DNA from 2 places in the Streptomyces sp. NPDC102283 genome. Region 1 is predicted to be linked to the other one. Evidence: predicted binding sites of a transcription regulator. Region 1 holds the regulator's gene; the other holds the start of a gene.
What was found. The regulator HspR, encoded in region 1, represses chaperone genes until heat shock. The targets are predictions, from matches to a motif close to TTGAGNNNNNNNNNCTCAA.

Region 1 (11,218 bases):
TCCGTCGTCAGCGTTCTCGAAGGCGGCGAGCCCACCGTCATCACCAACGCCGAAGGCGCCAGGACCACGCCGTCCGTCGTCGCCTTCGCCAAGAACGGCGAGGTGCTCGTCGGCGAGGTCGCGAAGCGCCAGGCGGTCACCAACGTCGACAGGACCATCCGCTCCGTCAAGCGCCACATGGGCACTGACTGGAAGATCGACCTGGACGGCAAGAGCTTCAACCCGCAGCAGATGAGCGCCTTCATCCTGCAGAAGCTGAAGCGCGACGCCGAGTCCTACCTGGGCGAGAAGGTGACCGACGCGGTCATCACCGTCCCGGCGTACTTCAACGACTCCGAGCGTCAGGCGACGAAGGAGGCCGGCGAGATCGCGGGCCTGAACGTCCTGCGCATCGTCAACGAGCCGACCGCCGCCGCGCTGGCGTACGGCCTCGACAAGGACGACCAGACGATCCTCGTCTTCGACCTCGGTGGCGGCACCTTCGACGTGTCCCTCCTGGAGATCGGCGACGGCGTCGTCGAGGTGAAGGCCACCAACGGTGACAACCACCTCGGTGGTGACGACTGGGACCAGCGCGTCGTCGACTACCTGGTGAAGCAGTTCGCCAACGGGCACGGCGTGGACCTGTCCAAGGACAAGATGGCTCTCCAGCGTCTCCGCGAGGCCGCGGAGAAGGCGAAGATCGAGCTGTCGTCCTCGACCGAGACCACGATCAACCTGCCCTACATCACGGCGTCCGCCGAGGGCCCGCTGCACCTGGACGAGAAGCTCACGCGCTCGCAGTTCCAGCAGCTGACCGCGGACCTCCTGGACCGCTGCAAGACCCCGTTCCACAACGTCATCAAGGACGCGGGCATCCAGCTCTCCGAGATCGACCACGTCGTTCTCGTCGGTGGCTCCACCCGTATGCCCGCCGTCGCCGAGCTCGTCAAGGAGCTGACCGGCGGCCAGGAGGCCAACAAGGGTGTGAACCCGGACGAGGTCGTCGCCATCGGCGCCTCGCTCCAGGCCGGTGTCCTCAAGGGTGAGGTCAAGGACGTCCTGCTCCTCGACGTCACCCCGCTGTCCCTCGGCATCGAGACCAAGGGAGGGATCATGACCAAGCTCATCGAGCGCAACACCACGATCCCGACCAAGCGTTCCGAGATCTTCACGACGGCCGAGGACAACCAGCCGTCCGTGCAGATCCAGGTCTACCAGGGCGAGCGCGAGATCGCGGCGTACAACAAGAAGCTCGGGATGTTCGAGCTGACCGGTCTGCCGCCGGCCCCGCGCGGTGTGCCGCAGATCGAGGTCGCCTTCGACATCGACGCCAACGGCATCATGCACGTCGCCGCCAAGGACCTCGGCACCGGCAAGGAGCAGAAGATGACCGTCACCGGCGGCTCCTCGCTGCCGAAGGACGAGGTCAACCGGATGCGCGAAGAGGCCGAGAAGTACGCGGAGGAGGACCACGCCCGCCGCGAGGCCGCCGAGTCGCGCAACCAGGGCGAGCAGCTCGTCTACCAGACGGAGAAGTTCCTCAAGGACAACGAGGACAAGGTCCCCGGTGACGTGAAGACGGAGGTGGAGACCGCTGTCGGCGAGCTGAAGGAGAAGCTCAAGGGCGAGGACTCCGCCGAGATCCGCACGGCCACCGAGAAGGTCGCGGCCGTCTCCCAGAAGCTGGGCCAGGCGATGTACGCCAACGCCCAGGCCGATGGTGCGACCCCGGGCGCCGACGCCCCGGGCGACGCCCAGGGCAAGGCCGATGACGATGTCGTCGACGCCGAGATCGTGGACGACGAGAAGGACACCAAGGGCGGTGCGGCGTGACCGAGGAGACCCCGGGCTTCGAGGAGAAGCCCGACGTCCCCTCCGGCGCCACCCCTGATGACGCCGAGCCGAAGGCCGCCGACTCCTCCGAGGAGGAGACGGCGGCCCCGGCCGGGGACCTCGACCCGACCGTCGGTCTGACCGCACAGCTGGACCAGGTACGCACCGCGCTCGGTGAGCGCACCGCGGACCTCCAGCGGCTCCAGGCCGAGTACCAGAACTACCGCCGCCGCGTCGAGCGGGACCGGGTCACGGTCAAGGAGATCGCTGTCGCGAACCTCCTGTCCGAGCTCCTGCCCGTCCTCGACGACGTCGGCCGCGCACGGGAACACGGCGAGCTGGTCGGCGGCTTCAAGTCGGTGGCCGAATCGCTGGAGACCACCGTCGCGAAGCTGGGCCTCCAGCAGTTCGGCAAGGAGGGCGAGCCCTTCGACCCGACGATCCACGAGGCCCTGATGCACAGCTACGCGCCGGACGTCACCGAGACGACCTGCGTGGCGATCCTGCAGCCGGGGTATCGCATCGGCGAGCGCACCATCCGCCCCGCGCGGGTGGCCGTCGCCGAGCCGCAGCCGGGCGCCACGCCCGCCGCGGCCAAGGAAGAGAAGACAGACGACGAGGAGAGCGGTGGCACCGAGGAGGTCTGACGGCAACACGTCTGACCACCAGGGTGCGCACCGACCGGCCCGGCGGCCGGCCCACGGGCCGGCCGCTCGGCCGATCGTCCGGAAGGAGGGACGTCGATGAGCACGAAGGACTTCGTCGAGAAGGACTACTACAAGGTCCTCGGCGTCCCCAAGGACGCCACCGACGCCGAGGTCAAGAAGGCGTACCGGAAGCTCGCCCGCGAGTTCCACCCGGACGCCAACAAGGGCGACGCCAAGGCGGAGGAGCGCTTCAAGGAGATCTCCGAGGCGAACGACGTCCTCGGTGACCCCAAGAAGCGCAAGGAGTACGACGAGGCGCGCGCCCTCTTCGGCAACGGCGGCTTCCGCCCCGGCCCCGGTGGTGCCGGCGGCAACTTCAACTTCGACCTGGGCGACCTCTTCGGAGGCGGCGCCCAGGGCGGCGGACAGGGCGGCGCGGGCGGCGGCTTCGGCGGCGGGGGCGGTCTGGGCGACGTCTTCGGCGGGCTGTTCAACCGCGGCGGCACGGGCACCCGGGTCCAGCCGAAGCGCGGCCAGGACATCGAGTCCGAGGTGACGCTCAGCTTCACCGAGGCGGTCGACGGGGCCACGGTCCCGCTCCGGATGTCCAGCCAGGCGCCCTGCAAGGCGTGTTCCGGCACCGGCGACAAGAACGGCACCCCCAGGGTCTGTCCGACCTGCGTCGGCACCGGCCAGGTCTCGCGCGGCAGCGGCGGTGGCTTCTCGCTCACCGACCCCTGTGTGGACTGCAAGGGCCGGGGCCTCATCGCCCAGGACCCGTGCGACGTCTGCAAGGGCAGCGGCCGGGCGAAGTCGGCGCACACCATGCAGGTGAGGATCCCGGCGGGCGTCTCCGACGGCCAGCGGATCCGGCTGCGCGGCAAGGGCGGCGCCGGCGAACGCGGCGGCCCGGCGGGCGATCTGTACGTCGTCGTCCACGTCGACGCCCATCCGGTCTTCGGCCGCAAGGGCGACAACCTCACGGTCACCGTGCCCGTCACCTATCCGGAGGCGACGCTCGGCGGCGAGGTCAAGGTCCCCACGCTCGGCGGCCCCCCGGTCACCCTGAAGCTTCCCGCCGGCACCCCCAACGGGCGTACGATGCGCGCCCGGGGCAAGGGTGCGGTGCGCAAGGACGGCACCCGCGGCGACCTGTTGGTCACCGTGGAGGTCGCGGTTCCCAGGGATCTCGGCCAGGAGGCCAGGGACGCCCTGGAGGCCTACCGGAAGGCGACCGCGGACGAGGACCCGCGGGCGGAGCTGTTCCAGGCTGCGAAGGGAGCTTGAGATGGACGGCCGTCGACGCAATCCGTACCAGCTGACCGATGAGACACCGGTGTACGTGATCTCGATCGCGGCCCAGCTCTCGGGCCTGCACCCGCAGACACTGCGCCAGTACGACCGTCTCGGCCTGGTCTCCCCCGACCGTACGGCCGGGCGCGGCCGGCGCTACTCGGCCCGCGACATCGAGCTGCTGCGCACCGTGCAGCAGCTGTCGCAGGACGAGGGCATCAACCTCGCGGGCATCAAGCGGATCATCGAGCTGGAGAACCAGGTCGCGGCCCTCCAGCAGCGCGTCGCCGAGCTCTCGGCGGCGGTGGACGGCGCGGCGGTGGCCATGCGGCAGCGCGAGGCCCAGGTGCACGCCTCGTACCGCCGGGACCTGGTGCCGTACCAGGACGTGCAGCAGACCAGCGCGCTGGTGGTCTGGCGGCCGAAGCCGAAGCGGCCGATGGACTAGGAAGCGGCCGACGGACCGGGCGGCCGACGGACCGGCGAGTCCCTTCGTACGCCCATGGGGCCGGGAGAGCGTTCATCCGCTCTCCCGGCCCCTCGGCGCGTGCGGGGCGTGGCGCCTACGGCAGGAGCTCGCTGACCGCTTCGACCGCCATCATCCACATCGGAAGGCCGCCGGTGCCGAACGCGGCGGCCAGCGCGTAGCCGATCGCGGCGTCGGCCGGCTCGACGGCGGCCCCGGGCCGCCACTGTGCGATCACCCGCCGGTCGCCGTCCGAGGAGAAGTCCCCGAGGTGCTTGCCGACACGGGTCAGCCGGCTGCTCGGGATCGAGTCGGGCACGAGCCGGTAGGACGTACCCGCGCAGCGGACGTCGACCCGGTAGGACCGGCGGCGGAGCTTCCCCTTGCCCGGCCTGATCGTCGCTTCCCGGCCGTCCACGGTGAGCGTGAGCCGGCGGGGGTCGCGGGTGCCGATGACGATGTGGTCGTCGATCTCCGCGCCGGGAGCGCGGGTGAGGACGACGCGGGGAATTCCCTCGCCGCTCACGACGAGCATCTCGCCGTGTGATCCGGTGAGTTCGACCACGATGCCCCCGTGGTGGTCGTCCTCGATGGCGGCGGGTATGGGGGTGGTGTCGGTCATCCGGTCTTCGTGGTCCTTCGGTCGCGTGGCGGTGATGCGTCAGGTCGGTCAGGCCTGGTGTGCGGAATTCTCGCAGGTGGCGGGGGAGTTCAGGGGTCCGTCGTCCAGCTGTCGCCGGTCAGCCGTGTACCCGCCGGTCGGTCTCGGAGATGCCCGACCGGACGAGGAGTGCGCCGAGGTGGGTGCGGCTGGTGGCGCCGAGGGCCTGCATGAGCCGGGCGATGTGGGCGCGGCAGGTGCGGACGCTGATGCCCATCCTGCGGGCGACGACGTCGTCGACATGGCCTTCGACGAGCAGGCGGGCGATGCCGAGTTGGACGGCGGTGACGGGGGCGCCGGGCAGCGCCGTCTCCAGCGGCGCGTCGAACGGTGTGGCTCCGGCCCACAGGACGTCGTAGACGTGGACGAGGTAGCGGACGACGGCCGGGTGGGTGATGCGGAGGGCGATGTCGCGGTCGGCCGAGGCGGCGATGAAGGCGGTGGTCCGGTCGAAGACGAACATCCGCTCCGGGGTCTGCTCCATGGTGCGGATCTCCAGCCGTTCCTCCGGCAGCCGGTCCACGTAGTCCTTCAGATTCGGGTGGTAGCGGGCGGAGTGCTGGTAGATGTGGCGCATGTGCACGCCGCGTCGCAGAGGCGCCAGGGCCTCGTTCCTCGCCCGGACCAGGAGGGCCCCGGGGCGCTTGCTGCCGGGGTGGAGCGTGAGGATGTGCTTCTCGGCCCCGTGGACGGCTTCCTCGATGGACGACCGGATGGCGGGCTTTCCTTCGAGCACCGTGAAGGCGTTGCCGCGGGCGGGGCGCGCGATCGAGGCCAGCGGCGTCAGCGCGTCGACGAGGGCGGCGGCGGAGGCCAGCCGCTCGTCCAGGTCCCGGGCGAGCGGTCCGAGAAGCCGGGTCAGCGCCGCGGCCGCCGGTACGGGGAGCAGTCTGCCCGTGTCGTCCGGGTCGGGGCGGAGCAGCCCGAGCGGGACGAGGCAGGGCGCACGGGCGGCGTCGGGCTCGGGGACGTATCCCGTGCGGAGTGCCTCGGCGTAGAGGCCGATCGCCGGTTCGCAGGGTTCTTGCGGGGAGTGCGGGACGTGTGGAGCTGCGGGTGGGTCGTCGGCCCCGGTGCGCATCGGTCGCCCTTTCGGCTGGTGGTGGTCAGGGTCCGGGCGGGTCGGCTTCGACGATGCCCGACCGGACGAGGAGTGCGCCGAGGTGGGTGCGGCTGGTGGCGCCGAGGGCCTGGGTGAGTCGGGCGATGTGGGCGCGGCAGGTGCGGACGCTGACGCCCATCCTGCGGGCGACGACGTCGTCGACATGGCCTTCGACGAGGAGGCGGGCGATGCCGAGTTGGACGGCGGTGACGGCGGTGACGGGGGCGGTGGCGGCGAGCTGTTGCCTGTACGGGGTGGCCTGCGCCCACAGGACCTCGTAGACCTGGACCAGATAGCGGACGAGCGGGGGGTGGCGGATCTCCAGGGCCGCGGTGTGCTCGGGTGTGGCGGGGACGTAGGCGACCGTCCGGTCGAAGATGGTCAGCCGTTCGACGGTCTGTTCCATGGTGCGGACCTGGAGGCGGCCGGACGGGAGCCGGGCCGCGTAGGCGGCGAACTCCGGGCTGTGGCGCACGGGGTGCTGGTAGAGGTGGCGCATGCGGCCGCCGGCCGCGATGACGGCCCGTGCGTTCTCCAGGCACTCCGGGAGGTCGTCGGCCGGGTGGTTGCCGCCCGGCTGCGCGGTGAGCACCTCCTCCCTCGCGGCGGCGGAGGCGTTCCGCAGGGAGTCGGCGATGAGGCTCTTGCCTTCGAGGACGGTGATGGCGAGGTTCGGGTCGTCGTCGGCCACCGTTGTCAGCGGGACGAGCGAACTGCTCAGCGCGGCGGTGAGCCGGATGCGTTCGTCGATCTCGCGGGCGATGGGTCCCAGGAGGTGCGCCAGCGCGGCCGACGGCGGTACGGGGCGCAGCCACGCGTCGTCGAACGGGTCGGGCTGGAGAAGAGCCGTTTCGATGAGGCAGGGGACCGACACGGTCGCGGCCCGGGCGACGCGGCCGTCGCGGAGCGCTGTCTCGTAGAGCCGGACGGCGGGCGGGCACAGTTCTCTGTTCCCGTGCGCGTGGGTCCGGTTCGTCCCCTCCGTGTGCATTGTGGGCCCCCCACTTCTCGCACTGCAACAAGATGACGGTGGCCAAAGCCTAAAGGGCGCGAAAGGCTCGACCTGTCGGGGATTCCCGGGGGGGTCCCCGACAGCGCGGGACGCGGCCGCCTACTCCCCCTTGCGCGGTCGCGTCCCGAGTGGGCTTGTGGGTCGGTTCTCCGGGCGGGAGGGGAGAGGGGCGGCGCCCGGGGAGTCAGGAGGTGTGGTCCAGGATTCCCGAACGTGCGATCAGATAGCCGAGTTGGGCGCGGCTGCTGCTGCCCAGAGCGGCGGAGAGTTTGGCCACGTGCGCACGGCAGGTCCGGACGTTCATGCCGAGGCGGCGGGCGATGGAGTCGTCGACGTGCCCCTCGACGAGGAGTTGGGCGATGGAACGCTGAACGCCGCTGATTCCCTGGGGCATCGGGTCGTACTTGACCTCTTCGAGGAGGGGCGCGGCACGGGTCCACAGTTGCTCGAAGACCTTCACGAGGTATTCGACGAGGCCGGGGTGGCGCAGTTCGAGGGCGACCTGGCGGTCGTCCTGGGCGGGGATGAAGGCGACCGTGCGGTCGAAGACGATCAGGCGCTCTATGAGTTCTTCGAGCGTCCGGATCTCCACGTTGTCGTTGGCGATGCGCTCGGCGTACGCCAGGGTGCTGGGGCTGTGGCGCACCGTGTGCTGGTAGAGGGTGCGGATGCGCACCCCGCGGTGGACGACGGACAGTCCGCGCTCCAGCGACTTGCTGAGCTGGTCCTCGTTCCGTCCGCCGCCCGGCTGGACGGTGAGGACCTCGGCCCGGCACTCCGTGGTCGCGAGGTCGAGGGCGGCGTTGATCCGGTTGACGCCCTCCAGCACGGTGATGGCGTGCGTCGTGGGCGGGCCCTGGGCGCTGATGTCCATGAAAGGCTCGAAGGACTCGGTCAGTTCCACCGAATGCCGTCGGCGTTCCTGGATCTCGCGTTCTATGGGATGCAGATGCTGGGCCAGCGCTGCCGACGGCGGTACCGGCCGGAGCCAGCCCGCGTCGTCCGGGTCGGGATGGAGCAGGGCGAACTCCATCAGGCACGGAGCGGGTTCCAGCTCGGATCGGGCGATGCGGCCGGACCGGAGTGCGGTGGCGTAAAGACGTCCCCCTGCCTCGCACAGTTCGGTGATCCCGTGAGGATGTGTCGTCTTTGTGTGGCTTGTGGTCATTTCTCCACCCCCCAGGTTCCTGAACATTCAGGAACATGATGCATCGACCCAGTGGTGTTCGCGTGCCCAGGTGGGACATCGTCTTAGGTGCGGGGGAGAAGAATCCACAAGTGAGGACGAAGCCGACTATGTACAAGCGAATGCTTCGCTCGGCGCTTGCCGCCTCGTTCGTCGCGGCCCTTGGACTCGGGCTGACGGGCGTCGGCGTCATGGGCGGCAGCGGCGAGCAGAAGGCTGTTCAGGCCGCGGCACCCAGTGACATCGGCTGGGTCTCGCCCGCCGCGGTCCCGGGTGACATCGGCTGGGTCTCACCCGCCGCGACCCCGGGCGACATCGGCTGGGTCTCGCCCGCCGCGGTCCCGGGTGACATCGGCTGGGTCGCTCCGGCCCGCACGGTCGCATGACCACCCCGCCGGACGACCGCACCTTCCGGCGCGAGATGGCAACCGCCTATCGCTCAGGGTGGCATTTCATCGATCTGCTCACGGCCCTCCCCCGCCGTGGCGACTCGTTGATGGTCACCCTGTTCGGAGAGCCGATCGTCGTGGTGATGGAAGAGGACGAGGACGTCCGCGCCTATCGCTGTCTCCGTCGGCCGCGCGGTGCGCCGCAGCCGGTCCGCTGTGCCGTCAGGTACGGCATGATCTTCGTCAATCTCGATCAGCGGGACCATGAGCTGTTCGACGCAGAACCCCTTTCCGCCACCCCCCGCAGTGCCTGAGCGATTCCCCCGTCGTCACCTATCGCTCCGGCGCTTCCCCCACACAGCGGCGCCACCGTGACCTGAACACGGTGGCGCCGTTGTGCTGTTCCCGTACGGGGCCGGTGTCCGGGGGACCCGTCAGGCCTTTCCGAGCGCCCGGTCGAGGGCGATCTCGATGACGACCCGGGTCGGGTTGATCCGCGGTGCGCGGCCGTAGCGCGCCTCGTGGCGGGCCTCCGCGTCCGCGACGGCCTCCGGCTCCGTGCGGATGACCGCGAGGCCCTCCAGGGTCGCCCAGCGGGCCCTGTCGATCTGGCAGACGGCCACGCGTGCCCCGCCGGGGCCGGCGGCCCGGATGTTGGCGACCTTGCGGCTGCCGCCGTCGGTGATCACGCGCGCCACCCCGGCCTCCGGGTCGTACGTCACGCACACCGGCACCACGTGCGGCGTGCCGTCCGGGCGGGGGGTCGTCAGGGTGGAGAGGTGGCTCTCGCGCCAGAACGCGACATATGCGGGAGTGGGGTGGTGTACGTCTGCCATGGGGGCAGCGTACGAGCCCGGGCCTCGGGTGCCCGCAGCGCGTGCGCGCATTGCCTTGAGTGGAATAGACTCAACTTTGTGTACGTTGGCTGAGTCAACGAAGGACGTACGACCCACCAGCTGCGAGGAGGAGTGACCACACGTGGACGCCGAGCTGACCAACAAGAGCCGGGACGCCATCAACGCGGCCACCAGCAGGGCCGTGAAGGACGGGCACGCCGATCTGACCCCGGGACACCTGCTGCTCGCGCTGCTGGAGGGCCGGGACAACGAGAACGTCATCGACCTGCTCGCCGCCGTCGAGGCGGACCAGGCCGCGGTGCGGGGCGGGACCGAGCGGCTGCTCGGGGGCCTGCCCAGCGTCACCGGCTCCACCGTCGCCCCGCCGGCGCCCAACCGCGAGCTGCTGGCCGTCATCCAGGACGCGGCCCAGCGGGCCAAGGAGCTGGGCGACGACTACATCTCCACCGAGCACCTGCTGATCGGCGTCGCGGCCAAGGGCGGCCGTGCCGGTGAGATCCTCGACGGGCAGGGCGCCGGCGCGAAGAAGCTGCTGGCCGCATTCGAGACGAGCAGGGGAGGGCGCCGGGTGACCACACCCGACCCGGAGGGCCAGTACAAGGCCCTGGAGAAGTTCGGCACCGACTTCACGGCCGCCGCGCGCGAGGGCAAGCTGGACCCGGTCATCGGCCGCGACCAGGAGATCCGCCGCGTCGTGCAGGTGCTGTCGCGCCGGACGAAGAACAACCCCGTGCTCATCGGCGAGCCCGGCGTCGGCAAGACCGCCGTCGTCGAAGGGCTCGCCCAGCGCATCGTCAAGGGCGACGTTCCCGAGAGCCTGAAGAACAAGCGGCTCGTCTCGCTGGACCTCGGCGCGATGGTCGCCGGCGCGAAGTACCGCGGCGAGTTCGAGGAGCGGCTGAAGACCGTCCTCTCCGAGATCAAGGAGAGCGACGGCCGGATCATCACGTTCATCGACGAACTGCACACCGTCGTCGGCGCGGGCGCCGGCGGCGACTCCGCCATGGACGCGGGCAACATGCTCAAGCCGATGCTGGCCCGCGGCGAGCTGCGCATGGTCGGCGCGACCACGCTCGACGAGTACCGCGAGCGCATCGAGAAGGACCCCGCCCTGGAGCGGCGCTTCCAGCAGGTGCTGGTCGCCGAGCCCTCCGTCGAGGACACCATCGCGATCCTGCGCGGGCTCAAGGGCCGCTACGAGGCCCACCACAAGGTGCAGATCGCGGACTCGGCACTGGTGGCCGCCGCCACCCTCTCCGACCGCTACATCACCTCCCGCTTCCTCCCCGACAAGGCCATCGACCTCGTCGACGAGGCCGCTTCCCGGCTCCGTATGGAGATCGACTCCTCGCCCCTGGAGATCGACGAACTCCAGCGCTCCGTCGACCGGTTGCGCATGGAGGAGCTGGCCCTCAAGAACGAGTCCGACCCCGCGTCCAGGCAGCGCCTGGAGAAGCTGCGCCGCGACCTCGCCGACAAGGAGGAGGAGCTGCGCGGCCTCAACGCCCGCTGGGAGAAGGAGAAGCAGGGCCTCAACCGGGTCGGTGAGCTCAAGGAGCGCCTAGACGAGCTGCGGGGCCAGGCCGAACGCGCCCAGCGCGACGGCGACTTCGACGCCGCCTCCAAGCTGCTGTACGGGGAGATCCCCGGCCTGGAGCGGGAGCTGGAGGAGGCCGCCGAGGCCGAGCAGGAAGCCTCCAAGGACACCATGGTCAAGGAGGAGGTCGGCCCGGACGACATCGCGGACGTCGTCGGCGCCTGGACCGGCATCCCGGCCGGGCGGCTGCTGG
Region 2 (11,218 bases), on a different contig from region 1:
TCTTCCGCTTCACAAGGTGATGGACAGCGGAAATCAAGGCTACGCCCCCCGAACCGTTCCTTGCAGGCCGGGCCGGTGCTTCGTCGTGCACATCACATCAGAAGGCGGGTTTCGGCGCAGGAAATGGCGGGAAACAAGCGAGGTTCCACTGCACTTCGGGTACGCGGGACCGAGGATACGTTCATCCGACCGTATCCCCGTGGGTCCCGTGCTGGAAGGACACAGGAGAACGTGCCCTTTCGGTTCGACCCTATGTCAAGCGCGCCGTCAACCGCGCGGCTCGGGGATTCCCGGGAGGGTGACCTGGATGCGGCAGCCCTTCGCGGATTCGGCCACTCCGATCCGGCCGCCGTGCAGATCGACCGCCCAGCGGGCGATGGCCAGCCCCAGTCCCGTACCGCCGTCGCTTCCCGGACCGTGCGGGGAGGGCGCCTGGCCCCGGTTGAAGCGCTCGAACACCCGGTGGCGCTCCGCCTCCGGGATGCCGGGCCCCTCGTCGACGACCTCCAGCTCCAGGGACTCGGGACGGTCCCCGCGCCGCGCGAGCACGGTGACCCGGCCGTGCGGCGGGCTGTGCTTGACCGCGTTGTCGATGAGGTTGGCGACCACCTGGTGCAGCCGCTCCGCGTCCGCGTGCGCGGTGAGCTCCGGCGGCGAGACGTCCAGATGCAGGTGGACGTCCGTACGGGAGTGATTGCCCGAACCCGAGGACAGGCGTCGGTGGGAGGCGGCGAGATTGGCCTCTTTCAGTACGCCCGACAGATACGGCCAGACCTCGAAACGGCGGGCCTTGAGCGCCACCACCCCGTTGTCCAGCCGCGACAGGTCCAGCAACGTCTCGACCAGCCGGCCGAGCCGCTCCGTCTGCTTCAGCGCCGTGCGCATCGTCTCCGGATCGGCGGCGGACACCCCGTCCACCACGTTCTCCAGCACGGCTCTGAGCGCCGCGATGGGGGTGCGCAGCTCATGGCTGACATTGGCGACCAGCTCTTTTCGATGCCGGTCCTCCGCCTCCAGATCGTCCGCCATGCGGTTGATCGTCTGCGCCAGGTCCCCCAGCTCGTCCCGCCGCCCGGCGCCGCTCACGCGGCGGGTGTAGTCGCCGTGCGAGATGGACCGGGCCACCGCTCTCATCTCGTCCAGCGGCGCGGTCAGACCGTGAGCCACGAACTGGGTGATCAGCAGCGTGGCGATCACCGAGAACACCGTGATGAAGCGGAACTCCGTACGGGTCCGCAACGCGACGATCAGCAACCCCGTGGTGATGAACACCGAGACCACGACGAGCGTGCCGAGCTTGGCCTTGATCGAGAAGGGCCGCAGTCCGGACCCTGGCCGCGTCATGGCGCGGGAGTCTCCAGGGCGTAGCCCACGCCGTGCACGGTACGGATCCGCTCCGCGCCGATCTTCCGGCGCAGCGCCTTGATGTGGCTGTCGACCGTGCGGGTGCCCGAGGCGTCCGCCCAGTCCCACACCTCGGCCAGCAGCTGCTCCCGGGAGAGCACCGCGCGCGGGGTGTTGGCGAGGCAGACCAGCAGGTCGAACTCGGTCGGCGTGAGGTGGACGTCCTCGGCGCGCACCCGGACCCGGCGCTGCGCGTGGTCGATCTCCAGCTCACCCAGACGCAGTATCCCGCTGCGCGGGGTGACGGCGGCCAGCGCGGCCCGCTCCACCCGGCGCAGCAGCACGTGCACCCGGGCGGCCAACTCCCGCATGGAGAACGGCTTGGTCATGTAGTCGTCGGCGCCGACCCCGAGCCCGACCAGCATGTCGGTCTCGTCGTCGCGTGCGGTGAGCATCAGCACCGGTACCGGACGCGTCGCCTGTACCCGGCGGCAGACCTCCAGCCCGTCGAAGCCGGGAAGCATGATGTCGAGCACCATCAGGTCGGGCTGCCAGGCCTCGGCCGCGTCCACGGCCGCAGGGCCGTCCAGTGCGGTCTGCACGAGGAAGCCCTCCGCCCGCAGGCGGGCGGAAATGGCGTCGACGATCGTGGCGTCGTCCTCGACCACCAGCACCCGGCGCTGAGCCCCCGGGGTGGCCGCGACGCCGTTGTGGGTGGTGTGTGTCTGTTCCATCGCCCCGCCCCTGCCCGTTCTCGCGGGAGCCATTCCCCCGGAGGCACGGTTTTCGCTCGTGGATTTCGTGGGTGATCCCGTGTGCCGGTCAGCAGCGTAAAGGCAGCGGAGGGCTTCCGGCTACGCAGGGTGTTGCCCCGGAGGTGCGAGTTCAGGCCGACCGCGCGGCCGGATCGTCGGCCTTGTGCCGGTTGGCCCGTGCCACCGCCGGTGCGCGCATACCGGGAGGGGGTTCACGCCGCCCGAAGTGCGAGATGGACCACGTCGGGCACACCTCGGGCAACGGCCACCTCTTCCGTCCGTACCCCGCTGAACCCGGCATTCCGCAACGCCCGTTCGAAGGGCGGCGACGGCTGCGCGGACCAGACGGCGAGCACTCCGCCCGGGGTCAGCCGGTCGTGGCAGTGCGCCAGGCCGCCGGGGGAGTAGAGGGTTCCGTTGTCCTCCGTGACGGTCCAGTCCGGCCCGTTGTCGATGTCCAGGCACAGGGCGTCGTAACGCTCCGTGGTGGTCCGGAGGTGGGCGACGAGATCCGTGTGCAGGATCCCGGTCCGGGGGTCGGACAGCGCCGGCCCGGAGATCCGGCCCAGCGGCCCGGCCAGGTGCCAGTCCACGATCGCCTGCTCCCGCTCCACGACCACGATCCTCCCCCAGCGCCCCTCCTCGGCGGCCCGCACCAGCGAGAACCCGACGCCCAGCCCGCCGATCAGCACCGAGGGGCCGGTCCGTCCGGCGGGCAGGGCGGTCAGCGCGGCGTCGATCAGCAGCCGCTCGGAGCGCCCGTCGGAGGTGTCCATCAGGAAGCAGCCGTTGGCGATGATCTCGAAGTGCTCCCCGCGCTCCCGCAGCGCGACTTCGCCGAAGGGGCCCTCGCGGCGGTCGAGGACGACGGGGGTCTCGGCGGAACGCGTCGGCATCGGGTCGGGGGCGTGCGGCGCGGACATCGCGGGCATCGTGTGGCTCTCCGGTCTCCGGTCGTAGCGGTGGGTGTTCGTCATCCTGTCCCGCGCCGGGGGCGAAGGCCAGCGAGTTCCTCCTTCCGGGTGCGGGGAACAGTGGCCCGCCCCGCGGTGCTGTCCCCGGAGGCGGTCCGGGGCCGGAAAGCGGCTGATCGCTCAGAGCAAACAAGTGATGGGGAACATTCGGCGGCTCATGAGCATTGAGTCGACATAGCTCAACTTGCCTGCCGAAGGGGAGATCATGACTAACGAGTCCGAGGCGTTCACACCGATCGACCTGCCCGTGCTGCCGCTCGACGACGAGGTCGTCCTGCCCGGCATGGTCGTGCCGCTCGACCTGTCCGACGCCGAGGTGCGCGCCGCCGTGGAGGCCGCGCAGGCCGCCGCCCGTCCCGGCGGGGGCAAGCCCCAGGTGCTGCTGGTCCCGCGGATCGACGGCACGTACACGGGGACCGGTGTCCTCGGCACCGTCGAGCAGGTCGGACGCCTGTCGGACGGCGACCCGGGCGCGCTCATCCGGGCCCGCGACCGGGTCCGCATCGGCGCCGGGACCAGCGGGCCCGGCGGGGCGCTCTGGGTCGAGGGAACCGTGCTCGAGACCGCCGCCCCCGACCCGCTGCCCGGATCCGCCGCCGAGCTGGTCAAGGAGTACAAGGCGCTCGCCACCAGTTGGCTGAAGAAGCGCGGCGCCTGGCAGGTCGTGGACCGGGTCCAGCAGATCGACGACGTCTCCGCGCTCGCCGACAACTCCGGATACTCGCCGTTCCTCACCACCGCCCAGAAGGTCCGGCTCCTGGAGACCGTGGACCCGATCGCCCGGCTGAAGCTCGCCGTCCAGTGGCTGAGCGAGCACCTCGCCGAGCAGGATGTGGCCGAATCCATCGCCAAGGACGTCCAGGACGGCGTCGACAAGCAACAGCGCGAATTCCTGCTGCGCCGCCAGCTGGACGCCGTGCGCAAGGAGCTCTCCGAGCTCAACGGCGACCCGGATGACGAGTCCGACGACTACCGGGCGCGTGTCGAGGCCGCCGATCTCCCCGAGCACGTCCGCGAGGCCGCGCTCAAGGAGGTCGAGAAGCTGGAGCGGTCCAGCGACCAGTCGCCCGAAGGCTCCTGGATCCGCACCTGGCTGGACACCGTCCTCGAACTGCCGTGGACCGAGCGGACCGAGGACGCCTACGACATCCGCGGCGCCCGGGAGATCCTGGACGCCGAGCACGCCGGACTCGGCGACGTGAAGGAACGCATCACCGAGTACCTCGCGGTGCGCAAGCGCCGTGCCGACCGGGGGCTCGGCGTGGTGGGCGGCCGCCGCGGCGGCGCGGTGCTGGCCCTCGTCGGCCCGCCCGGCGTCGGCAAGACCTCCCTCGGGGAGTCCGTCGCACACGCCATGGGCCGCGAGTTCGTCCGTGTCGCGCTCGGCGGTGTCCGGGACGAGGCGGAGATCCGAGGCCACCGGCGTACGTACGTGGGCGCGCTCCCCGGCCGTATCGTGCGGGCCATCAAGGAGGCCGGTTCGATGAACCCGGTCGTCCTGCTCGACGAGATCGACAAGGTCGGCTCCGACTTCCGGGGAGACCCTGCCGCCGCCCTCCTCGAAGTCCTCGACCCGGCGCAGAACCACACCTTCCGCGACCACTACCTGGAGGTCGAGCTGGACCTCAGCGACGTGGTCTTCCTCGCCACCGCCAATGTGCTCGACGCCATCCCGGAGGCCCTGCTCGACCGCATGGAGCTGGTCCGCCTCGACGGCTACACCGAGGACGAGAAGGTCGTCATCGCCCGGGACCACCTGCTCCCGCGCCAGCTGGAGCGGGCCGGACTGGAGAAGGACGAGGTGGCCCTGGAGGAGTCGGCGCTGCGCAAGCTGGCCGGCGAGTACACCCGCGAGGCGGGCGTACGGAATCTGGAGCGGGCCCTGGCCCGGCTGCTCCGCAAGGTCGCCGCCCAGCACGAACTGGGCGACCGCGAGCTGCCGTTCGCGGTGACCGACGCGGATCTGCGCGGCCTCATCGGCCGCCCGCACCACGTGCCCGAGTCCGCACAGGACCCGGCCGGGCGTCGCACCGCGGTGCCGGGCGTGGCCACCGGGCTCGCGGTGACCGGGGCGGGCGGTGACGTCCTCTTCGTCGAGGCGTCGCTCGCCGACCCCGAGACCGGGGCGTCCGGGCTGACCCTGACCGGTCAGCTCGGGGACGTCATGAAGGAGTCGGCGCAGATCGCGCTGAGCTTCCTGCGGTCGCACGGCGCTGAGCTGGAGCTGCCGGTCGCGGACCTCAAGGACCGGGGTGTGCACATCCACTTCCCGGCGGGCGGCATCCCCAAGGACGGTCCGAGCGCCGGCATCACCCTGACGACCGCCCTCGCCTCGCTGCTCTCCGGACGCCTCGTCCGTACGGATGTGGCGATGACCGGTGAGGTCTCGCTGACCGGGCGGGTGCTGCCGATCGGCGGCCTCAAGCAGAAGCTGCTGGCCGCCCACCGGGCGGGCATCACCACCGTGGTGATCCCGCAGCGCAACGAGGCCGACCTGGACGACGTCCCGGCCGAGGTGCTGGAGAAGCTGGACGTCCACCCGGTCGCCGACGTCCGCCAGGTGCTGGAGATCGCCCTCGCCCCGGCGTCGGCCGCCCCCGTGGCCGTGACCGGGGCCAGGACCGAGGAGAGGCTCCCGGCCGCGGCCTGACGGTGGAACGGCCGTACGCCACGGCCCGCGAGCGGCCCGCTCCCCGAGTCAAGGGGGAGCGGGCCGTCCCGTGTGCCGTGCCGGTCCGGTCCGGTCAGGGGCGGTAGATCGTGCCCGGCTCCGGCACGGCCGGAGCCATCAGCTCGGGGACGGTCACGAAGGTGTAGCCGTCCTTCTGGAGCGCGTCGATGATCCCGGGCACGGCGGGGACGGTGCCCTTGTAGATGTCGTGCAGCAGGATGATGCCGTCCTTGCTCGCCTGGTCCAGGATCCGCTTCTCGATCAGCGCGGAGTCGTTCGTGGAGTAGTCCTTGGCGGTGGCGCTCCACAGCACCTGGGAGAGCCCCAGGTCCTTGCTGATGTCCGAGACGGCGTCGTCGGTGCGGCCCTGCGGCGGGCGCATCAGCCGGGGCTTCTTGCCGGTGATCTTCTCGATGGCCAGCTGCGTCTTCTCCAGCTCGGTGCGTATCTCGTCCGGCTTCTGGTCGGTCAGCACCTTGTGCGTCCAGGTGTGGTTGGCGACCTCGTGGCCCTCGTCCTCGATGCGCCGCACCGTGTCGGGGTGCTTGATGACGTGGTGCTTGCCCAGCAGGAAGAAGGTGGCGTGCACCTTCTTCTCCTTCAGGATGTCCAGCAGCCTCGGTGTGTCCTTGCCCGGGCCGGCGTCGAAGGTCAGGGCGATGCACTTGGCCTTGCGGCAGTCCACCGGCCCGAACGAGCCCTTGGCGTCGGAGGCCGCCTCGCCGCGTGCCGTGCCCGGTGCCGTGGTGTCCATGGAGCAGCCACTCACTGTCAGTGTGAGCGCCGTCACCAGCGTCGCGGTCAACCCGATGGTGGACGACGGCATCTTTCCGGGCACGACACATCACTCCTCTGAGCGGGGAAATTCCGCACAGGTGTGCGGTACACCCAGGACTATACATAGCGCGTATACATGCTGTGCATAGTGGGGTCGGGGCCGCGAAGAGCCCCGGTGACCTGGGATGCGGTCGCCGGGGCCGGTCGAGCGGTCGGTCGGTGCGGGGCCGGCCGGATCAGCCGTTGGCCAGTGCCTGTACGCGGTCGAGGGCGCCGTTGAAGCGGTTGTGGTCGCCGACCGTCGGGCCGGTCGAGGTGTACTGCCACATGGTGTGGAAGCCCCAGCCGGCGGGCAGCTCACCGACCGTCGTGTTGTACCGGGCCACCCACAACGGGTTGGTGGCGCCGAAGCCCGCGTTGTTGCCGGTGCAGTCCTTCCACCAGCTGGTCGCGGTGTAGATCACCGCGTCCCGGCCGGTGCGCGCCCGGTAGGTGTTCGTGAAGTCGCGGATCCAGTTGACCATCGCCGCCTGGCTGAGCCCGTAGCACTGGGCGCCGTACGGATTCCACTCGATGTCGAGCACGCCCGGCAGGGTCTTCCCGTCCCGTGACCAGCCACCCCCGTTGTCCACGAAGTAGTTCGCCTGCGCGGCGCCGCTCGTGGTGTTGGGGGTGGCGAAGTGGTACGCGCCGCGGATCATGCCGACGTTGTACGAGCCGTTGTACTGCTGCGCGAAGTAGGGGTTCTTGTAGTAGGTCCCCTCGGTGGTCTTCGCGTAGGCCCACTTCACGCCGCTGTTCCACAGCGTCCCCCAGGCGACGTTGCCCTGGTGGCTGCTGACGTCCACGCCCTCGGTCTGGGCTGCCCGGGAGTCGCGCGGCAGGCCGCCCTGTCCGTCGTGCTCGATGACGCCCTGTCCCATCCGGGCGGTGCCGCGGGCGGGGGCGTCGTCGGCCGCGGCGGCCGTGGCCGCGCCGGGCAGGGTCAGGAGGAGGGCGACGGCGGCCAGGAGTGAGCCCGCGGCGGCGAGGCGCCGACGGCGGGGCCCGCCGGGCGTGCGGGACGTCTGGGGCGTACCGGATCTGTGCGCGGGCATGAGCGTGCCTCCGGGGTGGGGTGGGGCGCAGGGAAGGGCGGGGGTGCGGGTGCGGAGATGCGCCGGACCCAGGACATGGTGTGTCCATGTCATGAGCCCTGCCGTGGTCGACGCTACGCACGTAGACCCGGGTGCGGAAGAGGGCCGGACCGCCGCCGTTGGTCTACTCCTGCGAAATACTGGCCGAACTGCGGCGTCGACCGGTCGCGGAGGAAACTTTCATCGGCAGGAAACCGTACGAGGGGTACTGACGTGCGCGGGAACGACAGCGAGCCGGAGCCGGGCGCGACGGGCGGAAGTGGTGTGGACCATGAATTTCTGGCACTGGAGCGCGAGCTGGCCGTGTTCCTGCGCCGGGCGCGCGCCACCTCGGGCGACATGGCCCGGGAGGTCCACCCCGAACTGGAGCCCGCCGCCTACGGCCTGCTCGTCCGTCTGGAGGCGGCGGGCCGGCAGCGGGCCACCGAGCTGGCCGCCTACTTCGGCGTCGGCAAGGCCACCATGAGCCGCCAGCTGCGCTCCCTGGAGAACCTCGGGCTGGTGGCCCGCGAACCCGACCCGGCCGACGGGCGGGCCTGGCTCGTCCACCTCACCGACGACGGCCTGGCCCGCTTCCGCAGCGTCCGGGACGCCCGCCGGGGGCGCTACGTGCGCAAGCTGGCCGACTGGGACCGGGCCGAGGTCGCCGAGCTGGCCCGGCTCCTGCGCCAGCTGAACGCCCGCGCCGAGAGCTGAACCGCCCTGCCGCCCGTCGTGCTCAGCCCAGCTCCACCAGGAGTGCGGTGGCGTCGTCATGCGTCTTGCCGCGCCCCAGCCGTACGCGCCCGGCCTCCGCGTCGGCGTCCTCCAGCTCCCGCACCCGGTCGATCAGGCCCTGCGGCCCCGCCTTCCGCAGCAGCTCCAGCGCATCCGCCCAGTCGCCCTCGCCGAACACCTCCGTCCAGCGGGCCGCGCCGTCCGTGAGCGCGGCGAGGGCTCGGACGCCGGCCGCGGGCGTGCTGCCCGTCACCGCGCGCGCCGCCACCGACGGATCGGCGGCGGCGGTGAAGAAGCCGCCCTCCTTGTTGCGCACCGTGGCGTCGGCGATCTCGTTCGAGGCGAGCGAGCCCGGCGGCAGCCGGTCCAGCCGGTCGTCGAGGACCGCCCGGACCGTGCCGTCGGGGGACTCCAGCAGCAGGGCCGAGTCGGAGAGCACCAGGTGTTCGATCGCGCGTTCGCCCCAACGGGCCAGCACCACGGTCGCCTGAGGCGTACGCACGTGAGAAAGGTCACAGGTGACTCGATGCGTGTCGGCTGTACGGGAGATGGCCTCGGCCAGAACCTCGGTCAGCGTCAGGTCGGCGCGGGAACCGGACAGTTCCACCAGTGCGCCGCCCAGCCGGGAGGTGAACCACGGGACCGAGTGCACACAACCGTCGTCCCCCCGTGGTGGGGTGACGCCGTCCAGCAGGACCAGCACACCGCCCTGGCCGGACGCGGGAAGGGCCCCGGAGGCCCAGTCCTCGTTGGGGCGTTCGGGGCTTCCGGGCGCGGTGGCGAGTTCGATGCGCATGCCGCCAGTCTGCACGAGCCCTTCACCATCTCCCCACGCGACCGGAAATGGCCTGTACTAGCAGGTCAACGCGGGCACACGGGCCGGAAGGGGCTGCTCCGGACCGATGCGGGCGGGCATCCTGCCAAAGGCTGCGCGGAAGTTCCACCCCATGGTCCACGCATGGTCAGAGGCGCGTCAGGGGAGACTTGTTCGCCAACTCAAGAGTGATGTTCACTCCTTCGAGTGGCGGAGCGGTTGATGCGCGCCCCCCTCTCAAAAGCGCTGGAATGGTCAGAAGCCGTACCAGGAGCGGGGCGCCCTTCCATGTGACCGTGCGTCACCTCTGCTTCAAGGGTGGACGAGTCAAGATTGCGAGCACCGGTGCAGAAGAAGCGGCCGCGGAGCAAGGGCACGACGCGCGACGGTTCCGGGGCGACGCCTCCGGCGCCCGGCGCGGACAGGCGGACCGTGCGGGTGCGCAGCCGACTGGTCGCCGGTGTCGCGGTCGTCGGCGTCATCGTCATAGCGGCGGGCGCCCCCGCAGTGCTCGGCGCCTCCACCGATCTGACCGAGTCCCAGCGGCTGGTCACCCTCGCCGAGCTGAACCAGCAGGCGGTCACCCTCGGGCACTCCCTCGCCGACGAGCGCGACGCCGTCACCGCGTACATCGCCGACGGCCGTGACGAGAAGGATGACGACGGCGCGAAGAACCGCACCGCCCGCACCACCCGCGTCGACCAGCAGATCGACGAGATCCACGAGGCGGCCTCCGCGGCCCTGCGTCGCGACCTCTCGACGGTTCCCTCACTGCGCCGTGAAGCGCTGACCGGCAAGGGCTCCGCCCTGGAGGCGCACCAGGCGTACTCCGACGTCATCGCCAAACTGCACGGCATCGCCGCCGAACTGGCGGAGAAGACCCCGCCGCGCGCCGCCGACGCCACCCGGGCCCCGCTCACCCTCGGCGGCGCGTCCGAACAGGCCGCCGCCACCCGCGGGCTCCTCCTCGCCGCGCTCGCCGTGCCGAGCCCCGAGCCGACCACCCGGACGGACCCCTTCACCGGGCTCCCCGTGGCGACCCGGGACGAGGGCGACACCCGGGCCGGCCGCGAACGCGACGAGCTGAGCGCCGCCGCCCAGCAGGCCCGCGTCCGGGAGCTGGCCGCGCTGGCCGACTTCGACCAGGCGGCGGACCCGGAGGCCCGCGACAAGCTCTCCGCCACCGTCACCGGATCCCAGGTCAACAACGCGGAGAAGTACCTCACCCGCCTCACCGACCGCCCCGAACTCTCGGAGGCGGAGCGCGGGATCAGCCCCAAGAAGCTGGAGGCCGCGCTCTCCGCCCGCGTCGACCGGATGCGCAGCGTCGAGTCGGCCCTGACCACCGGCCAGGTCCAGCACCTGGAGGGGATTCGCGACGACGACGTCACCGCCCTCGAACTGAGCATCGCCCTGCTCGGCGGCTGTTTCCTGCTCGCCGTCGGCGTCTCCACGGCCGTCGCCCGCACTCTCACCCAGCCGCTCGCCGTCCTGCGCATCGGCGCCGCGCGCCTCGCCGAGGACCCCGAGGGCGCCGAACAGGTCCGCTACACCGGCCGCAACGACGAGTTCGCCCAGGTCGTCCGGTCGATGAACTCCCTGCACGGCAGGCTCACCACCCTCCACCAGGACCTCGGCGGACGCGTCGAGAGCCTCACCGGCGAACGGTCCAAGCTGATCGCGGGCCGCGAGACCCTCGTCGCCCAGCGGGCCGAACTCCAGACACGGGCCGCCGAGCTGGCCACCCAGCTGGAACAGCTGCGGAACACGGTCAACCACACCTTCGTCAACCTCTCCCTGCGCACCCTCGGGCTGGTCGAGCGGCAGCTCGGCGTCATCGAGGGCCTGGAGGAGCGTGAGCAGGACCCGGAGCGCCTGGCCACCCTGTTCAAGCTCGACCACATGGCCACGGTCATGCGCCGGCACAGCGAGAACATGCTCGTCCTCGCGGGCGCCGAGCACGGCCACGGCCACGCCGGGCCGATCCCGCTGGTCGACGTGGCGCGCGCTGCCGTCAGCGAGATCGAGCG

Region 2: lon (endopeptidase La) is a predicted target of HspR. The motif match lies at 3,238-3,256, and genes of this name have one in related genera.

What each region holds. Positions count from the first base shown of each region.
Region 1 covers NZ_JBIWLQ010000007.1:331,756-342,973, forward strand. Annotated here, with positions in the region: gene dnaK (molecular chaperone DnaK) at 1-1,815, shown strand, start outside; gene grpE (nucleotide exchange factor GrpE) at 1,812-2,462, shown strand; gene dnaJ (molecular chaperone DnaJ) at 2,559-3,749, shown strand; gene ACIRJT_RS17000 (heat shock protein transcriptional repressor HspR) at 3,751-4,203, shown strand; gene ACIRJT_RS17005 (hypothetical protein) at 4,319-4,843, opposite strand; gene ACIRJT_RS17010 (LuxR C-terminal-related transcriptional regulator) at 4,962-5,963, opposite strand; gene ACIRJT_RS17015 (helix-turn-helix transcriptional regulator) at 5,989-6,975, opposite strand; gene ACIRJT_RS17020 (helix-turn-helix transcriptional regulator) at 7,181-8,164, opposite strand; gene ACIRJT_RS17025 (hypothetical protein) at 8,293-8,568, shown strand; gene ACIRJT_RS17030 (hypothetical protein) at 8,565-8,885, shown strand; gene ACIRJT_RS17035 (pyridoxamine 5'-phosphate oxidase family protein) at 9,006-9,407, opposite strand; gene clpB (ATP-dependent chaperone ClpB) at 9,550-11,218, shown strand, end outside.
Region 2 covers NZ_JBIWLQ010000010.1:4,248-15,465, forward strand. Annotated here, with positions in the region: gene ACIRJT_RS20500 (ATP-binding protein) at 268-1,344, opposite strand; gene ACIRJT_RS20505 (response regulator transcription factor) at 1,341-2,078, opposite strand; gene ACIRJT_RS20510 (spermidine synthase) at 2,312-3,022, opposite strand; gene lon (endopeptidase La) at 3,279-5,723, shown strand; gene ACIRJT_RS20520 (polysaccharide deacetylase family protein) at 5,818-6,570, opposite strand; gene ACIRJT_RS20525 (lysozyme) at 6,758-7,618, opposite strand; gene ACIRJT_RS20530 (MarR family winged helix-turn-helix transcriptional regulator) at 7,871-8,353, shown strand; gene ACIRJT_RS20535 (hypothetical protein) at 8,376-9,170, opposite strand; gene ACIRJT_RS20540 (nitrate- and nitrite sensing domain-containing protein) at 9,534-11,218, shown strand, end outside.